DNA from 2 places in the Planctobacterium sp. AWM4_229 genome. Region 1 is predicted to be linked to the other one. Evidence: predicted binding sites of a transcription regulator. Region 1 holds the regulator's gene; the other holds the start of a gene.

Region 1 (8,291 bases):
CAGCTTTAGCTGTCTTCAGGGAAATACAAGGATGTATTTCACAAATGGTATGTGGACCAAAGGGATTTGGTTCAGAAAAGCCATGGATGGCGTCTGTCATGCTACATTGAAGTCAAAATAGATATGGGGATTCTAAAGACTTTAATTCGACAACGTCCTATCAATTTATCACTACTGTCCGAGTAAACTCGGACCTACAAAGGATATTCTGAAGTTTAAACTCTAACCTACAATAGCAGCCAGGTTGCTGTGCCCAGAAAGGCGAAAATACCGACAACGTCGGTAATGGTGGTGAGAATAACACTACCAGCGAGTGCGGGATCAATTTTCAGTCTTTTCATGACGATGGGCAAAATAACACCGGAAAGGCCGGCGGCAATCATGTTGACTAGCATGGCAAAGGCGATAACCAGGCCCAGCATGTAATCCTGTTTCCACAATGCAACAACGGAGGCGATTAATACTGCCCATATCACACCATTGAGAAATCCAATCGCCAGTTCTTTACTGATCAGCCAACGAGAGTTTGAGGCACTGACATGGCCCAATGCCATACCGCGAATAACCAAGGTTAAGGTTTGGTTACCTGCCACACCACCCATGCTTGGCACTATGGTATTTAAAATGGCCAGTACCGCTAGTTGGCTCAAGGTGGCTTCAAATAAATCACTCACCATGGCAGCCATTAAAGCTGTAAACAAGTTAACCCCTAACCAGATTGAGCGACGTTGTGTACTTTTTAAAACGGGCGCAAAGGTATCCTCTTCATCTTCCAAACCCGCCATACTCATCATGGAGTGTTCCGCTTCTTCACGGATAATATCCACCACGTCATCAATGGTAATACGGCCAACCAATTGGTTGTTGGCATCTACTACGGGGGCGGAAAGCCAGTTATGCCGCTCGAATAGTTTGGCGACTTCGGTTTCATCCATGTCTACTTTAATGACTTCCGGCTCTTCCTCCATGATTTCTTCAACACTGATCTCCGGAGCGGCAGTAATGAGGCTGGTGAGTGAAACTGTGCCGATAAGCTTGTCGTAGCGATTGGTGACATAAAGCATGTCGGTATCTTCAGGCAACTCCTGTTTCAGTCTCAAATAACGCAATATGACCTCAACACTCACTTCAGGACGCAAAGTGATGGTATCGGTGTTCATAATGAACCCGGCGGTGCCTTCGCCGTAGGATAGTGCCTGTTCAGCACGAGCTCTGTCCATGCTGTCCATGGATTCCAGAACATCCTGAACTACTCTGTCCGGCAGACCGTGCAGCATTTCTGCAAGGTCATCGGTATCCATATCTTCTAGTGCATCGGCCAGTTTTTCCGGCACCATTTCCCGCATGATACCGTTCCGCACATCCTCAGAGAGTTCTTCCAGAACATCACCGTGATAATCGGTATCTATTAATTTCCATAGCAGGGAACGATTGCGTACGGGGGTCGATTCTAAAAGCAGTGCAACATCGGCCGGGGGAATGCTATGCAGCATTTTGCGCACATGAACAAATAGACCATTGCTCAGCGCTTCGTTAATGGCATCAAGCTGGGTTGTGACGTACTCTTGTTCTATTTTGCTCTGCTCTTTCATATTTTCCTCCTGGAGGAAAAGGGGGGCTGTGTGAGAGCAAACCCATATTGCGTAGTCAATTTAGAGATGAAGGATTTGAAGGAATACACAGAACTGGCGGTACCCTGAGGCGGGTTGTTACTCACCAAATCAGAAAAGAAGAAGTATAATTGCGTCGCTGGCGGCACTTATCGACACTCCTCTGCGCATTCTTCGAACTACCTGTTAATTAGGGCAGGTATTTGTTTTTATTAATATAGTTTAACGTAATAAGACCGTATTAGATATCAGCATTAAATAATATTCGAATTTAACCAGTCAGATTTTTCAGGTACTGCCAAAATCGTTATTCATCTTCATTAAATCGGGCTGAAAATAGTGCCTCAATGGCTTCCATTGCCGCTTCAGCGTCTTCACCTTCGCACACTACTTTGACTTGCTTATTTTGAGACCCCTCCAGCATCATCAGCCCCAGAACACTATTGGCAGATACACTTTTGCCGTCTTTTTGCACCAATATCTCGGCCGAAAATGAGGTAGCAAGCTTTACCAGTTCAGTGGCTGCTCGTGCGTGTAGCCCCAGCTTATTAATGATAGTCAGCTCTTTTTCGATACGGTTCAAGTGTCCAGTTCTCTGTGTCGGGTTTGTACGTCAGGGTGGGCTACCGAAAAATAACGAGATAGTGTTTCAGCCAGAAATACGGAACGATGCTGACCACCGGTGCAACCGATAGCAACGGTTACATAGCTACGGTTATTGCGTTCCAGATGTGGCAACCAGGTTTCAATCAAGTTTTGGATCTGCCCGATCACCTTATTCACAATGGGTTGTGAAGTAAGGTACTGAGCCACCGGGGTATCTTGACCCGTGTAGGGTTTTAATTCAGGTATCCAATGAGGATTGGGTAAAAATCTCACATCAAAAACATAATCTGCGTCTTTTGGGACGCCATTTTTAAAACCAAAGGATTCAAAAACTAATACCAGTCGCGAGGATTTTTTTCCTAATATACGTTCTCTAACAAGCTCTGCTAACTGGTGAATGGATAATTTATCAGTGTCGATGTGCAAATCTGCACGTTCATATATTGGGGTTAACAGTTCGCGCTCTTTAACAATCGCATCTGCAAGGGAGATCTTGTTTTTTGAAAGTGGGTGCAGACGGCGAGTTTCGCTGTAGCGCTTGATCAGCATGTCGTCACTGGCGTCGAGATAAATGATAGTTAAATCGGTTTTATTGGGCAGAAAATCCAGGTTTTCAGCCAATAAATCGGGATCTTTAGGTAAGTTACGCACATCAATACTGACGGCAATTTGATCGTATTCACTCACTACAGCATGAGTTAGCGTGGGCAGCATGCTGACGGGAAGATTATCTACACAGTAGTAACCCAAATCCTCCAAAGCCCTTAATACCACAGACTTTCCGGATCCGGATCGTCCGCTGATCACAATTAGTTTCATACCAGTGCTTCATAAAGTGCGTTGTCTGAATGGCAATTGCGAATAACCTTGATAACCTCTTTATCACTGAGTTTTTGAGCGATACGAGCCAAGGTTTGAAGGTGGCCGTCGGTTTGCTCAGTAGGCACAAGAATCGCAAAAAAAATGTCGACAAGCTGATTGTCGATTGAGTCAAATTCTATACCAGGAGAGCAGGTAATAACAATAGCCAGAGGGGAACTCAGACCATCTACTCGGCCGTGCGGGATAGCGATACCTTGTCCAATACCTGTGCTGCCCATTTTTTCTCGGCATAATAAACTGGCAAGCACATCTTCTTCGTTAAGTGCATCTAGTTTTTCGCTGGCAATGTTGCTGATGATTTGGAGTGCGCGTTTTTTGCTGGTAACAGGGACTGCACAACGCGTGCAGTCCAATGAGAGGATGTCTTTGATTTCCATCCTTGTTTAGGCCTCTTAATGACTCTTGAGTTTTTCTTTGTGTTTTATGACTTGCCTGTCTAGCTTGTCAATCAGTGAGTCAATCGCAGCATACATGTCTTTATGCTCCGACGTGGCAAATACTTCACCTCCATCAAGATGCAGGGTTGCTTCCGCTTTTTGGTTGAGTTTTTCAACGTTTAAGATGACATACACATTGTTTATGTGATCAAAATGTCGCTCAAGCTTGGTAAATTTTGTATCGACATAATCGCGAAGAGAATCGGTGATTTCGACGTGATGACCTGATAAGTTTATTTGCATAATTGGTCGTCCTTCTTGTAGGGAAGTCTATATTAGACTCTTACGTTGGTTAGATGGAGGAATCGAGAGCGATTCCCGGTATTTCGCAATGGTTCGCCGGGCTACCATAATGCCCTGATCGGCAAGCAATTGCGCAATCTTGCTATCACTTAGTGGTTTAGCCTGATTTTCTGCCGCCACAAGCTTTTTGATAAGTGCTCTAATTGCCGTAGAAGAACACTCACCACCATTTTCCGTTGCCACATGACTGGAAAAGAAATATTTGAGTTCGAAAATACCTCTTGGCGTGTGCATGTATTTTTGAGTGGTTACCCGTGAAATCGTGGACTCGTGCATGTCTACCATTTCTGCCACATCGTTTAGTACCATTGGCTTCATCATTTCCGGTCCATGCTCAAAAAAGCCATGTTGTTGCTGCACGATACAATTGGCCACTTTCAGCAAAGTATCGTTACGACTTTCTATGCTCTTGATAAACCATTTGGCTTCTTGCATGTGGGAGCGAATGAATTGACCGTCCGCACTGCTGCGGCTGTTTTTACTCATCGCAGCGTATTGTTGATTGATATTCAACTTAGGTACTGATTCGGGATTGAGTTCCACTACCCAGCGTCCGGATTTTTTAGTGACAGAAACATCTGGAATAACGTAATCCGGCTCTTTGGTATTGAGGGTACTACCAGGATGAGGATTGAGGGTTTGCAGCAGTTTTAATACTTCTTTTAACTGCTCTTCCCGCAGTTTCGATTTTCGAATAAGGGTACGAAAATCTTTGGCCATTAACAAATCAGAATAATCGCAAAGCAGTGATTTGGCCTCTTTCAACCAAGGGGTATCAGCGGGAAATTGCCCCAATTGCACCAACAAGCACTCTTGCGGCGAGATGGAGCCAGAACCCATAGGGTCAAAGTGCTGAATGCGTTTTCTGACACATTCTACTTCGTCCAGCTCAATTTCTTCATCATTGAGACTTTCCAGAATATCCTCAACCGATACGGTGAGATAGCCGCTCTCATCAATGGAGTCGATGATGGCCAATGCAATGGCTTGGTCGGTTTCACTGAAAGGTGTCAGATGCAGTTGCCAAAGCAAGTGATCTTGTATGGATTCGCTGGTTTCTCCCTGGTAAACCTGTTCATCATCGGAACCAACACTGGCAGCAGGGGCTGGTGCAGAAGACGCGCTGTAATACTCGTCCCAGGTACTGTCGATGGGGAGCTCATCGGGCAAATCATTTTTTTCGAATGCGTCGCTAGAATCAATACCGTCAGAGCCATTGAATTCTTTATCGCTGTCTGCGCCGTTTAGATCTGAACTGGATTTTGGCTCTTTGAGTAATTCTAAAGCCTCGTCACTGTTGCCATCTGTAGATTCATCCACTTCCAGAAGTGGGTTGGCGTCCAATGCGTCTTGAATCTCCTGTTGCAGATCCAGCGTTGATAATTGCAACAAGCGAATGGCTTGCTGCAACTGCGGCGTCATTGTTAATTGTTGACTAAATTTTAGTTGTAAAGACGGCTTCATTAAAAATGGTTTTTCCGACTCCAGAATGCGAAATTATCGCAATCCACTTATGAGTTATTGTTTTAGTAACTATAGCCTGAATTGCTCACCCAGGTATACATCTCTTACTTGCTGATTGGCCAAAACCGTTTCCGGTTCGCCCTCAGCGATAACTTGCCCATGGCTGACGATGTAAGCTTGCTCACATACGTCGAGGGTTTCGCGCACATTGTGATCAGTGATCAGAACGCCAATTCCTCTGTCTCGCAGATGGTGAATAATCTTCTTTATATCATTAACAGAGATAGGGTCAACGCCTGCGAAAGGTTCGTCCAGCAAAATAAACTGTGGGTTGGCCGCTAGTGCCCGGGCAATTTCCACTCTGCGACGCTCGCCACCAGACAGGCTCATGCCAAGGTTATGGCGAATATGATTTAAGTTAAATTCATCCAGCAGCTCGTCTGCCAGTTCTTCGCGTTGTTCGTTATCCAGTTCTTTGCGCATTTGCAAAATTGCCATGAGATTCTGGAAAACGCTTAATTTTCTGAAAATCGAAGATTCTTGAGGCAAATAACCAATACCGTGCCGGGCACGGACATGCATCGGCTGTAAAGTCAGTTCGTGTTGGTCTATGAATACTTCACCTTTATCTAAGGTGACCAGACCTACGATCATATAAAATGTCGTGGTTTTTCCAGCGCCATTAGGACCCAATAAGCCCACTATTTGTCCGGTATTCACCTGGATGCTTACATCCCGCACTACCTGTCGGCTTTTATAAGATTTTGCCAAATTGTTAGCATATAAGGTTGGCACTATCAGTGTTTCCTTTTGCGGTTTATGCGTATTTAATTTTTATCGTCAGTTTGAAACACCGTTGTTACCCGGCCATCTGACTCATCACCGCCGGCAATGAGCTGTTCTTTTTCAAGATTAAAACTGATTTTTTCGCCTCTCACCATACTGGTGTCTTGGTGCAGTTCTGCTGAACCGTTCAATTCCAACGTTCGCGACTCAACCACGTAACGTATTTCTTCGGCTTTTGCAGTAATTTTACTGCCATCGTCCATGGTTTGAGAATATACCGCAGGTTTACCGATTGCGATAAAGATCTCCTTTCCCTTGCCATCCTCGGCACTCACTCGCACCTCGTCAGCATCGATGGAAAGTGATCCCTGACGAACTCGCACATCTTCTTTAAACACTGAGGTTTTGCGCTTTCCGTCAACAAATTGTGATTTGGAGTCTACTTTAATGGGAAGCTTAAAATCTTCCTTACCTGCCAGCGCTGTTGTTGAGAATAGTAGGCAAGCGCCACTAATTAACAACAGTCTGCTGATAAATGGTTTCAACATGTTCTTTTAGTTCCAATTTTCGGGTTAACAGATTGACGCTAAGCCCGTTGCTTTTTATGACAAAATCCTGACCCGTAATTATCACCGGATTGTCTGATCTCGCTGTGTTTTTTTCTAAATCGATTTCAACGAAACTGGTTTCTATGGTTTGCACAAAGTCCTGTTCGTTGAGACTTTTGATTACCACATTTTGCTCAAGTTCAATTCGTTGATCACTGTATAGTGTGCCTTCCTTAGCAATGATTTGCCATGGTGAGTCGGTTTCGTCGGTATATATCGTATATTCTGGCTCTTCAAACAAGGTAAACCCGAGAATTTCGTAATGTTCCATAGATGCCGCGAATACTTCGTGATTGATACTTCCCGACTCGTTGTAGAGCGTGCTTTTCATGTTCCGGGCCTGATAGTTGGGATCCCATGCTTCAGGTCGTTCATCAATCACTTCCGGCGCATCAGTCGTGGCTACCATATTGAAATAGATGGTGATGAGCACCAAAAATAAAAGCCCTAAGCTGAGATGAATTCTACTCATACACTACTTGCCTGAATGCCATTCAATTTGTCCTGACTTAAAAGGATCAGGTCACAAAGTTCACGCACACAACCAAATCCACCGGCTGTTCGGGTGACATAATTACTCACCTCAATCACTGAGGGGTGGGCGTCTGCTGGGGCCACTTTAAGGGCGGAAAGGGCAAACATGCCGGTATCGGGAAGATCATCACCAATACTAGCAGTATTTTCAGGGAGGATACTTAATTGTTGTTGCAGATTTTGCAAAGCGGTTTGTTTTTGCTCTTCACCTTGAATGATGTGCTTCACTCCAAGTGCTGTAAAACGTTGGGCAACAATATTCGATTTTCTTCCTGTGATAATAGCCACTTCTATATCCGCGGCCATTAGCGCTTTTAAGCCGTAACCATCTTTAGTGTGAAAGGCTTTCAGTTCCTCACCACTGTTACCCATGTAGATTCGACCGTCGCTAAATACGCCGTCCACATCACAGGCCAGCAATTTTATTTTTTTGCAGAGCCTAAATGTATCCTCTGCAATTTGGCCATAAGGCGTATCTACTGTATTCATTACACGAGTCCTGATTTGATCAAATCAAGCATATTTAAGGCACCAACAGGGCGGTTGTGGGCATCCACCACAATCAGGCTGCTAATATTGCGGTGTTCCATTTCACTCAATGCTTCAGCGGCCAGCATTTCTCGATGGGCCGTAAAACAGTTGCGGGTCATGACTTCACTGATGAGGGTGTTATGCACATCTTTGTGGGCGTCGATGACACGGCGTAAATCACCGTCGGTGAATATGCCGACGAGTTTTCCTTCTGGGTCGACAATGCCAGCGAGACCTAAACTCTTTTGGGTAATAATGACAAGCGCATCGCGAATGCTGCACCCCTCTGAAACAAGCGGTACTCGGTCTCCAGAGTGCATGATATCGTTTAAGGTCAATAGTAACTTTTTACCCAATGAGCCGCTTGGGTGTGATAAGGCAAATTCTTCGGCGGTGAAGTTTTTTGCATCTAACAGCGCAACTGCGAGTGCATCCCCAAGAACCAAGGTAACGCTAGTGCTGGAAGTAGGGGCGAGACCTAAGGAACAGGCTTCACGCGGCACTGCGATAGACAAATGGATATCCGCGTA
Region 2 (8,291 bases), on a different contig from region 1:
GCATACCTCGTGGGCCGTATTTGCTTTGAGGATGGCTACAAGCCCTTTGTAGTGGCTTTGTTAATGAGTGAAGCCGGTGAGCTATATGTAGATGCCCTGCTTACTGAAAAACGCGATTTGAGCGTCTTATTTGGCTTTGCCCGCGCTTATTTTATGGTGGATACGCAGTATCCGGCGGAGGTAGTGGCTTTTTTACAAGAGTTGTTGCCCAACAAGAAGCACTTTGAACTCTACACGGCGTTGGGCTTTTATAAACATGGTAAAACCGTGTTTTATCGAAATTTTCTGCAGCACCTTGAAGAATCAGACGATCAGTTTGAGATTGCTCCTGGCATCAGAGGCTTAGTAATGATGTGTTTTCACCTCCCGTCTTACGGGGTCGTGATCAAAATCATCAAGGACGAGTTTGCAGAGAGTAAGAAGATCACCCGACAGCACGTTATCGATTGCTATAAATTGGTGAAGTCTCATGACCGTATTGGTCGTATGGCAGATACTCATGAATTTGCTAACTTTAGACTGCCCAAAAATCGAATACATCCAGATTTACTACAAGAACTGCAAGACACTTGTGGCAATAGTATTGAGATACTGGAAAACGAGGTACTCATTAAGCACCTCTACATTGAACGTAAAATGACGCCTCTCAATATTTATCTTGCCAATGAAACTGACCCCGACAAAATACGCAACGCCATATTAGATCTTGGTTTGGCTATCAAACAAATTGCTGCCGCGAACATATTCCCGGGAGATATGTTGCATAAAAACTTCGGCATCACCCGTCATGGTCGCGTGATTTTTTACGACTATGATGAAATTTGCTACATGTCAGAGCGCAATTTCCGCAAGATACCGCAATCAGATGATCCCTATGCGATGGACACCTTATCTGTGGCACCCAATGATGTATTCCCGGAACAATTCGAACACTTTATTATCGGCAAGCGGGAACTAAAAGCCATTTTTAAGGAGTTACACGCCGACCTGTTTACCCCCGAGTATTGGCAGAACGTGCAAAAGCAAGTGGCTAATGGCGATATTATTCACGTTATCCCCTATCCGGAATCGGATAAATTTCAACGCTCGTAATCCACTGATTTGCTACCAGGTAGCCACCATTGCCATGGCTTGCCATAACATTAATAAAGATAAGACAAAGCCCACGCCCCAAAACAAACTGCGCAATACGTGCTGATCTAACCAATACATCAGCAAATAACAAAAACGCACAAAGACAAACCCCATGGCATAGTATTCAGTCAGCTGAGTAACGGCGTCCACAGCGACAACGGCCAGGGCACCGGGCATATACATGATTAATGCCTCAAAACTGTTGTAATGGGCGGCTTTACAGCGCGCGCCAAAACCTTGTAATTGGTCTTGTTGTTGCCTGGGGTTGCGATTGTCGTAGCCTTTAAGTTTGTGCATTTCCAATGCCAATGGTGCCTTTGCCAAAATAGGCATAAGTGTGGCGAGGAATAAACTGATTAAAACAATTTCCATAATTAAACGGGTCTCAATTTGAATAATGTTAAGCTAAGACTTAGCATACTCCTGAATCTCAACCGCCGCCACCAAGGTTATGTCAGTAACACCCGCTCTCACCTTTAAACTCCCTTCGCCTTTAACACTTTTACCAGTAGAGGTATTTGGATGTGATGACATTCAAATTCAGGTTAAACGCGACGACCTTATTCATCCAATTGTATCCGGCAACAAATGGCGCAAGTTGCAGGCACTGTTTTCTCCTTGGCCACCCGATAAATACCGCGGCATAGTGAGTTTTGGCGGTGGTTTTTCTAATCATTTACACGCACTGGGTTATGTGTGTAAACAACATAACATCCCGTTTATTGCACTCGTCAGGGGTGACTATCGCAACAACCTGTCCCCCATGCTAAAAGATTTAAGCACCTGGCAGGCTGATGTTCGCTGGCTAACCAAACAACAGTATAAGCAGCGGCAAGACCACAACTGGCTGAGCACGCAAATAGCACAGCTTGAAGATTATTGCGTTGTCCCTGAAGGCGGCTCTGGTCAGCAAGTACACTGGGGCATGACACAGCTCGTTCAAGAATTACCGGAAACACTGGATGAGATTATTTGCCCTGTCGCCAGCGGTGGCACATTGGCCGGAATAATACAGGCGATGTGGCAGCTAAAGCGTAAAACTCGTGTGACTGGCATTGCCGTACTGAAAGGCCAAAACTATCTGGAGGATCTGGTAGCCGCTTGTGTAACAGAGCCCCTGGCTTTGTATCATCCATGGCAGATACGGCATGAATTTCATCACGGTGGTTATGCAAAAAGCAATGCCGAGCTGGACCACTTTTGTCGGCAGTTTAGTGAAAAAAGCACAATCCCTGTAGAGCCAGTGTATAGCGGCAAGCTATTTTTTGCTCTGCAGCAGCTACTAAAACAAGGCTATTTTAAACCACGGAGTAAAGTGGCATTGCTGCACACGGGCGGTTTACAAGGGGCCAGAGTGTGAAAACAGTAAAGCCCCTTTATCAAAGCTTACTGCGCCTTTTGTCGCTTTGCTAAGCGGGCTTTGCGGGCAATAGCTTGCTGGCGTTTTCGCTCGGTATCCGCATATACCGCAGCACCGATAATACCCGCCTCGTTAAGCAAAGAGGCGGCCACTACAGGGGTTTTCACTGTAAGCTGTGATTCAAATTTTTCCATCTTCTTACTGGCACCTCCGCCTAAGATAAAAAGATCTGGCCAAAACAGGGCTTCCATAGTGCTTAAGTAGTGATTAAAACGTGGCGCCCAATGTTTCCACTTCAACTCTTCCCGTTTTCGAGCAGAATCTGCGGCGTAGCGTTCTGCCTCATGGCCATTGTCCAGGTGAATATGCCCAAGCTCTGTATTAGGTAACAACTCACCGTTGGTGAATAGTGCGGTTCCCAATCCGGTGCCAACTGCAACAAAGATGACAATGCCTTCTTTATAATCTTTACCTTTGCCCAACTTAAACTCAGCCATCCCCGCAGCGTCAGCATCATTAACACAATAGACGTCACACCCGGTGGCTTTGGCAAAGAGTTTTTCGATATTGGTATCAATAAAGGCGTCATCGACGTTTGCTGCAGTTTTAGCCACCCCGTGCTGTATCGCTGCAGGGAAGCCACAGCCGATAGGGCCCTTCCAGTTGAAATGGATTACCAATTCATTGATGGTAGCAGCAACCGCTTTAGGTGTTGCCGGTTGCGGAGTGGGTATCCGATGACGCTCCGTCAGCATTTCTCCGGTAACCGTATCCACGATGGCCCCTTTGATACCAGAACCGCCAACATCAACACCTAAAATTCGCATAAAGCTTCCTTATATCGTTATCAGATTTGAATACAACTATCTCTGTTAAAGAGTACAAGGTTTAACTGAATTCGCAAATTCGATGACAACTTCTATTGCTTAAGCTCCTGTGTCGTTCCCGTCTCGAGTACTTCAATGCTATCCCCTTCCTTGACACCATTTGCAGCGAACCAGCCCTCATTCATTTCCAGAGCATAAAGCACAGGCCGGGAACTGGGAACAGAAGTCAAATCCAGTGGCTGCATTTGCTTGATATCAACAATTTCACCATTCTGCTTAAAAAACGCCACATCCAAGGGAATTAAGGTATTTTTCATCCACATGGATATTAACCTTTCGCGGTCGAATTTAAATAACATGCCACATTGCTGACAAAGCTCAGTGCGGTGCATCAAACCTCGGGCTCGCAAATCCCAGGTATCGGCGTATTCAACCTGCAATTTTTGGCCATTTATCAGCAAAACAGCTCGCTTAAATTGAACCTCCTGTAAAAGGGGTTCTTGCCCGGACAATGATAAAAAGCTCAGCATTCCCAAGAACACCAACATCAAGAAACTGGACTTGCGCATTATTTTCACACCTGTTTACGTTGTAATATTTAGAAATTCGTTATTATTGCTCACTAACATCTATCTGCTCTGGCAAGTATTCAAGGCACACTTTGTCTCCGTACTGAATCCCCTCAACCAGAGGACAAATCACTTCCAAAAGCTGGTCATTGTGAAAGTGCTGAGTTTTTGTCTCTGGGTGCGGGTAATACACATACCCCTTCACAGACTTCCCTCTAAACACCAACTTGCAGTCAGCAAATGAAAATGTTTCGGCATTAAACCCGGTAATCCATTGCAGTCGCTCAAAGGTACAGGAAGGACGCAGCATTTTAAACTTGTGCGGCGTTATGGCGATGTTTAATGTGCCGGGAAAGCAGTGGCTCAGATCCAGCCCCAGCTCTTTGAAAAATGGCATCTGCAAAGGAATGCTACCATCGGGATAGGGGCTGTCTTTCGCTTTCCCGGAAGCCACCTGATGGCCCTGAGTAACAACACCTGCAACAGACCTCCATTGTGCCATTGTTTATTTACCTGAGGTTGTAGAACGAGATAACCTCAGTAAGTCTTCCCCATTAATACCGGATTGACGATTACCAGATTCCACTTCGTTTATGAGACGTGTAATGGCTCGATTCGCCGGTGCTTGCATGCCTTGGGATTCGGCCAGACGAGCCACCGCACCATTGAGGAAATCAACTTCAGTCTTTCTGCCGCCTTGGACATCCTCCCACATGGAAGAGCGAGCCTGAGGATCAATTGCCAACATTTTTTGGGCAATGAGTTTAAACAGCCAATCGGGTAACTTTAGTATTCTTGGTATCATACCCGGAGATACTGCAGTTAGTTTGGCCAGTTCAATATTCATGGCGCGGCAATACGCCAGTAATTCCAACTGACATTGCGCTAAAACCAGCCGATAAGCTCTTTGCTCTAGCTGTGCTTTTAAAGGAATATCCGAAAGCGCATTGATGGCGTTATTCAAATTTAACAACAACTTGCCCCATACGATGGCGGTCAAGTTTTCATTCAGCTCGCAGCCCAAACCATAAGCTTGCCAGGCTTGCTGCAAAGACATCAAGCTAGAATAAATGGGCAAATGCAATGCGCCTTCAGTAGCGCGATGAAAACGTGCCCCTTGTGACTGCACCACATTAAAGGGTGTGATACCGGTTAATACTTTGTGATTTGGCAAAGCTTGTTGCACCAATTCAACAGCGCCGACACCGTTTTGCATACACACAATTAAAGCCGAAGGTGAGGCGAATTGTCGCAGTTCAGAAATTGCGGATTCAATCGCGGTGCACTTAAGTGTGACCAGAATAGTATCCGCTGTGCCAAGCACCTCTGGTGTGGTGGCAAAAGGCACATCTTCAACGCAGTCGTTGCGACCTTCATAATCAGATAAATAAATACCGCCTGCCGACTCAATTTCATCCTGAAGCCGCTGTCGTCCCAGCAAACAAACATCAATCTGCTGCTGGTGTAAAATGGCACCAATATAGCACCCGATAGAACCGGCACCGTAAATTACAGTTTTCAACTTCGCTCCTTAATCATTTCAGAGAAGCATGACTTAGCATTAAATTTTCACCAAGATATCATGCTTATGCCAATTCATTTAGCGCTTCATTCTCCCCGTCTGCTTTTATCGGCACAGTAAGAGTATCGTTTTAAGTGACTTTTTTGCTGCAAAAGAGAATAAATTTTCACCCACACACGTTAAGCTACCGGGAACAGCAAATACCTCTGCTCCACTTTAAGCCGCAAAAGACAAGACCGTTCAAATAAAAGGAGAAATTAATTGAACAGACTCACTAAACATTTAACTATTTTAATTGCCTCTACCCTGTTTTTTGCCTGCAGTTGGGACGGAGATGATCCCGGAGAGAATCGGCTACCTCGAATCGCCGCAATCCCCCTAACCCAAATAAATGAAGGCGAAGCAGTCACTATTGAGATTGAAATTACCGATCCAGACAATGACGAGTTCGAAATTACCTGGCAACAAATCTCCGGACCAACAGTTGAATTGGCAGGACACACAACGGATACCCTCTCGTTTACTGCCCCCTCTGTCACACTTGAGCAAAATATGATTCAGCTAGAATTCGAAGTTTCAGTGAGTGATTTCGATGTTGTACCAACTACCGCAACAGCTTCAGTAGAAGTTTTTGCCACCGAGTCTTCGCCTTTGGTGTCCTTTGATTCAGACACCATTGTCACCTACCCGGTGAAAAAAGCCATATTGGATTGCGAGGTTTCCGATATTGATGGACAGATCGACACAATATCCATTACTTCGACTCAAGGAGATCGCCTCGATTTTGAGGGATGCCCACTGCATCTTGATCTGAGGGGCTTTGAGCCTGGCTCAATGCCGCAATATATAGTGCAAGTAACAGACGACGATGGGCTGACAGATGAGGCGAGTCTCACCATCCAATTGTTGGCTTTACCCAAAATCAGTGATACCGGCATTTCCACCTGTATTGATGAAGTTGCACCAGGATTAACGAATGCCTCTTCCGGTCTTGATTGCTCGAAAGAAGTTGACGATGAAGGAGATCGAATCCCCAAAGGTCAGGACGGACATATCGGCTTGTCTGCACGTCAATATAATTTGTTGAACGATGGTTTTCAGTACACCAAGCTAGACGCTGCAGGAAATGAACTATCGGACGAAGCGACAACCTGGTCTTGTTTGAAAGACGAAGTAAGCCAATTAGTATGGGAAGTTAAGAGCAATGATGGTGGGTTGCAAGACATAGATAACACTTACGCTTGGTTCCCGAATCAAACAATGCTGGAAGCTGGCGTAGAAGGTACCGAATCAGCTGGAGTTTGTACTCTTGAAAGTTGCAACACGACGGCGTACGTAAGTGCCATTAATGCAATTGCGCTTTGCGGTCGGAGTGACTGGGATTTGCCCAGCATCAACGAACTCAATAGTCTTGTAAATTATGGAAAAATATCCCCAGCTATATCCAGCGATTGGTTTATCAATGAAGGCATGGGCCAAAACGTGTGGTCAAACACCCCCATTATTCCAACCGAGCACTTTTCAGGTTTTATCAAAATAGCTCAATTTCAATCAGGCAATATTGCCATGTATAGACATGACAACGCTTTGAAAGTTCGTCTGGTTAACCGTAACTTTACGCAATAAGGATTTGCCCAACATGAATAAACTGACAACTTTATTATGTGCACTGCTAATCAGCCATTTTACTCAGGCACAATCACAACAAACATGCTTAGATGCTGTACCAGCATCAACGCCAACAGAACAATTCATCATTCACGATAATGGCACGGTAACCGACACCAGTACCAATTTAATGTGGCAAACCTGTCTCTACGGCGAAACCTATGCCAATGGTACTTGCAACCCAGCAGGCGTAGCGGCTTACTGGAATGAAGCATTGGATATTGCAGAGAATGCTCAATACGCAGGTTATGATGACTGGCGCGTGCCAAATATCAAGGAGTTATTGAGCATAGTAGAAAACCAGTGCGTAGATCCCGCCATGAACCTCAGCGTTTTTCCTGGTGCAGTGGGCACAGCACTGTGGAGTTCATCCCCATTTAATGACAGCAATGAAATCTGGTTTGTATTTATGAACAGTGGCGATACCTGGCATGACGCTGAAGAATACGAACCATACGCCTTTAAATTGGTGCGAGACACAAACCCATAGAGCGAAAACAATCCATTATAAAACCAAAAAGACTGTTCAAAAAACGCGATGCTTCCTGCATCGCGTTCTCACATAAAATTACTCTTTAATCGCTGTGTAGAGTTCCCTGACGTTGGCACAAGAAAAACGCACCAGTAATGCCAATGCGATTAAGCCCAACAGCCAATACAGACTTCCACCTGAAGAACGCGGCTTTTCGACAGTTATTTCTATTGCTTGTGCTGCACTGCTAGTTTGTCCGTCATCTGCGCTTACTTCAAAGCGGAACAGGGTATCTTCACTGACATCTGGCGCAGTAAATTCGAAGCTCTGCTCGTTACTTGCTATCGGCACTATCAATCCAGCAGTCTGCACAATAGAAAAACTCAGCGCATCACTATCCACATCAATAGCCTGTGGAGCTATCACCACAGTTTGCCCTGCACTGACAGTTTGAGGCGAGAAAGCGGCGAGTTCAGGGGCATCGTTAACAGCTAAGACATTAATGTTTACTTTAGCTTCAGCTGAATAATGGCCAGCCCCATCGGCGATGCGATAGGTAAAAACATCATCTCCGAAAAAGTCCGCTTCAGGCTGATAAATCACCTGCCCTTCGTTAATCGAAACTGTGCCATGAGATGCACTATTGACTACCTCGATTGAGCTCATATTCAATCCTCCGGTCGCCTCAACCCTTGCAGTTGATATAGCTTTGTGGGTTTGTTGCAATTCTAATTCGGAG

Evidence for each region. The regulator sigma-54, encoded in region 1, starts transcription at its own class of promoters, with help from an activator protein. The targets are predictions, from matches to a motif close to GTTGGCACGNNNNTNGNNT.
Region 2: ACXAGP_RS17025 (Lcl C-terminal domain-containing protein) is a predicted target of sigma-54. The motif match lies at 5,520-5,538, and genes of this name have one in related genera.

What each region holds. Positions count from the first base shown of each region.
Region 1 is NZ_JBSWWX010000010.1:107,281-115,571, forward strand. Features, by position in the region: gene mgtE (magnesium transporter) at 228-1,592, opposite strand; gene ACXAGP_RS19810 (HPr family phosphocarrier protein) at 1,918-2,193, opposite strand; gene rapZ (RNase adapter RapZ) at 2,190-3,035, opposite strand; gene ptsN (PTS IIA-like nitrogen regulatory protein PtsN) at 3,032-3,475, opposite strand; gene hpf (ribosome hibernation promoting factor) at 3,491-3,778, opposite strand; gene ACXAGP_RS19830 (RNA polymerase factor sigma-54) at 3,806-5,302, opposite strand; gene lptB (LPS export ABC transporter ATP-binding protein) at 5,372-6,097, opposite strand; gene lptA (lipopolysaccharide transport periplasmic protein LptA) at 6,130-6,636, opposite strand; gene lptC (LPS export ABC transporter periplasmic protein LptC) at 6,599-7,168, opposite strand; gene kdsC (3-deoxy-manno-octulosonate-8-phosphatase KdsC) at 7,165-7,719, opposite strand; gene ACXAGP_RS19855 (KpsF/GutQ family sugar-phosphate isomerase) at 7,719-8,291, opposite strand, start outside.
Region 2 is NZ_JBSWWX010000007.1:254,628-262,918, forward strand. Features, by position in the region: gene aceK (bifunctional isocitrate dehydrogenase kinase/phosphatase) at 1-1,092, shown strand, start outside; gene ACXAGP_RS16995 (MAPEG family protein) at 1,105-1,506, opposite strand; gene ACXAGP_RS17000 (1-aminocyclopropane-1-carboxylate deaminase/D-cysteine desulfhydrase) at 1,586-2,494, shown strand; gene ppgK (polyphosphate--glucose phosphotransferase) at 2,521-3,321, opposite strand; gene ACXAGP_RS17010 (DUF192 domain-containing protein) at 3,414-3,890, opposite strand; gene ACXAGP_RS17015 (hypothetical protein) at 3,934-4,392, opposite strand; gene ACXAGP_RS17020 (2-dehydropantoate 2-reductase) at 4,396-5,412, opposite strand; gene ACXAGP_RS17025 (Lcl C-terminal domain-containing protein) at 5,674-7,038, shown strand; gene ACXAGP_RS17030 (Lcl C-terminal domain-containing protein) at 7,052-7,570, shown strand; gene ACXAGP_RS17035 (S8 family serine peptidase) at 7,649-8,291, opposite strand, start outside.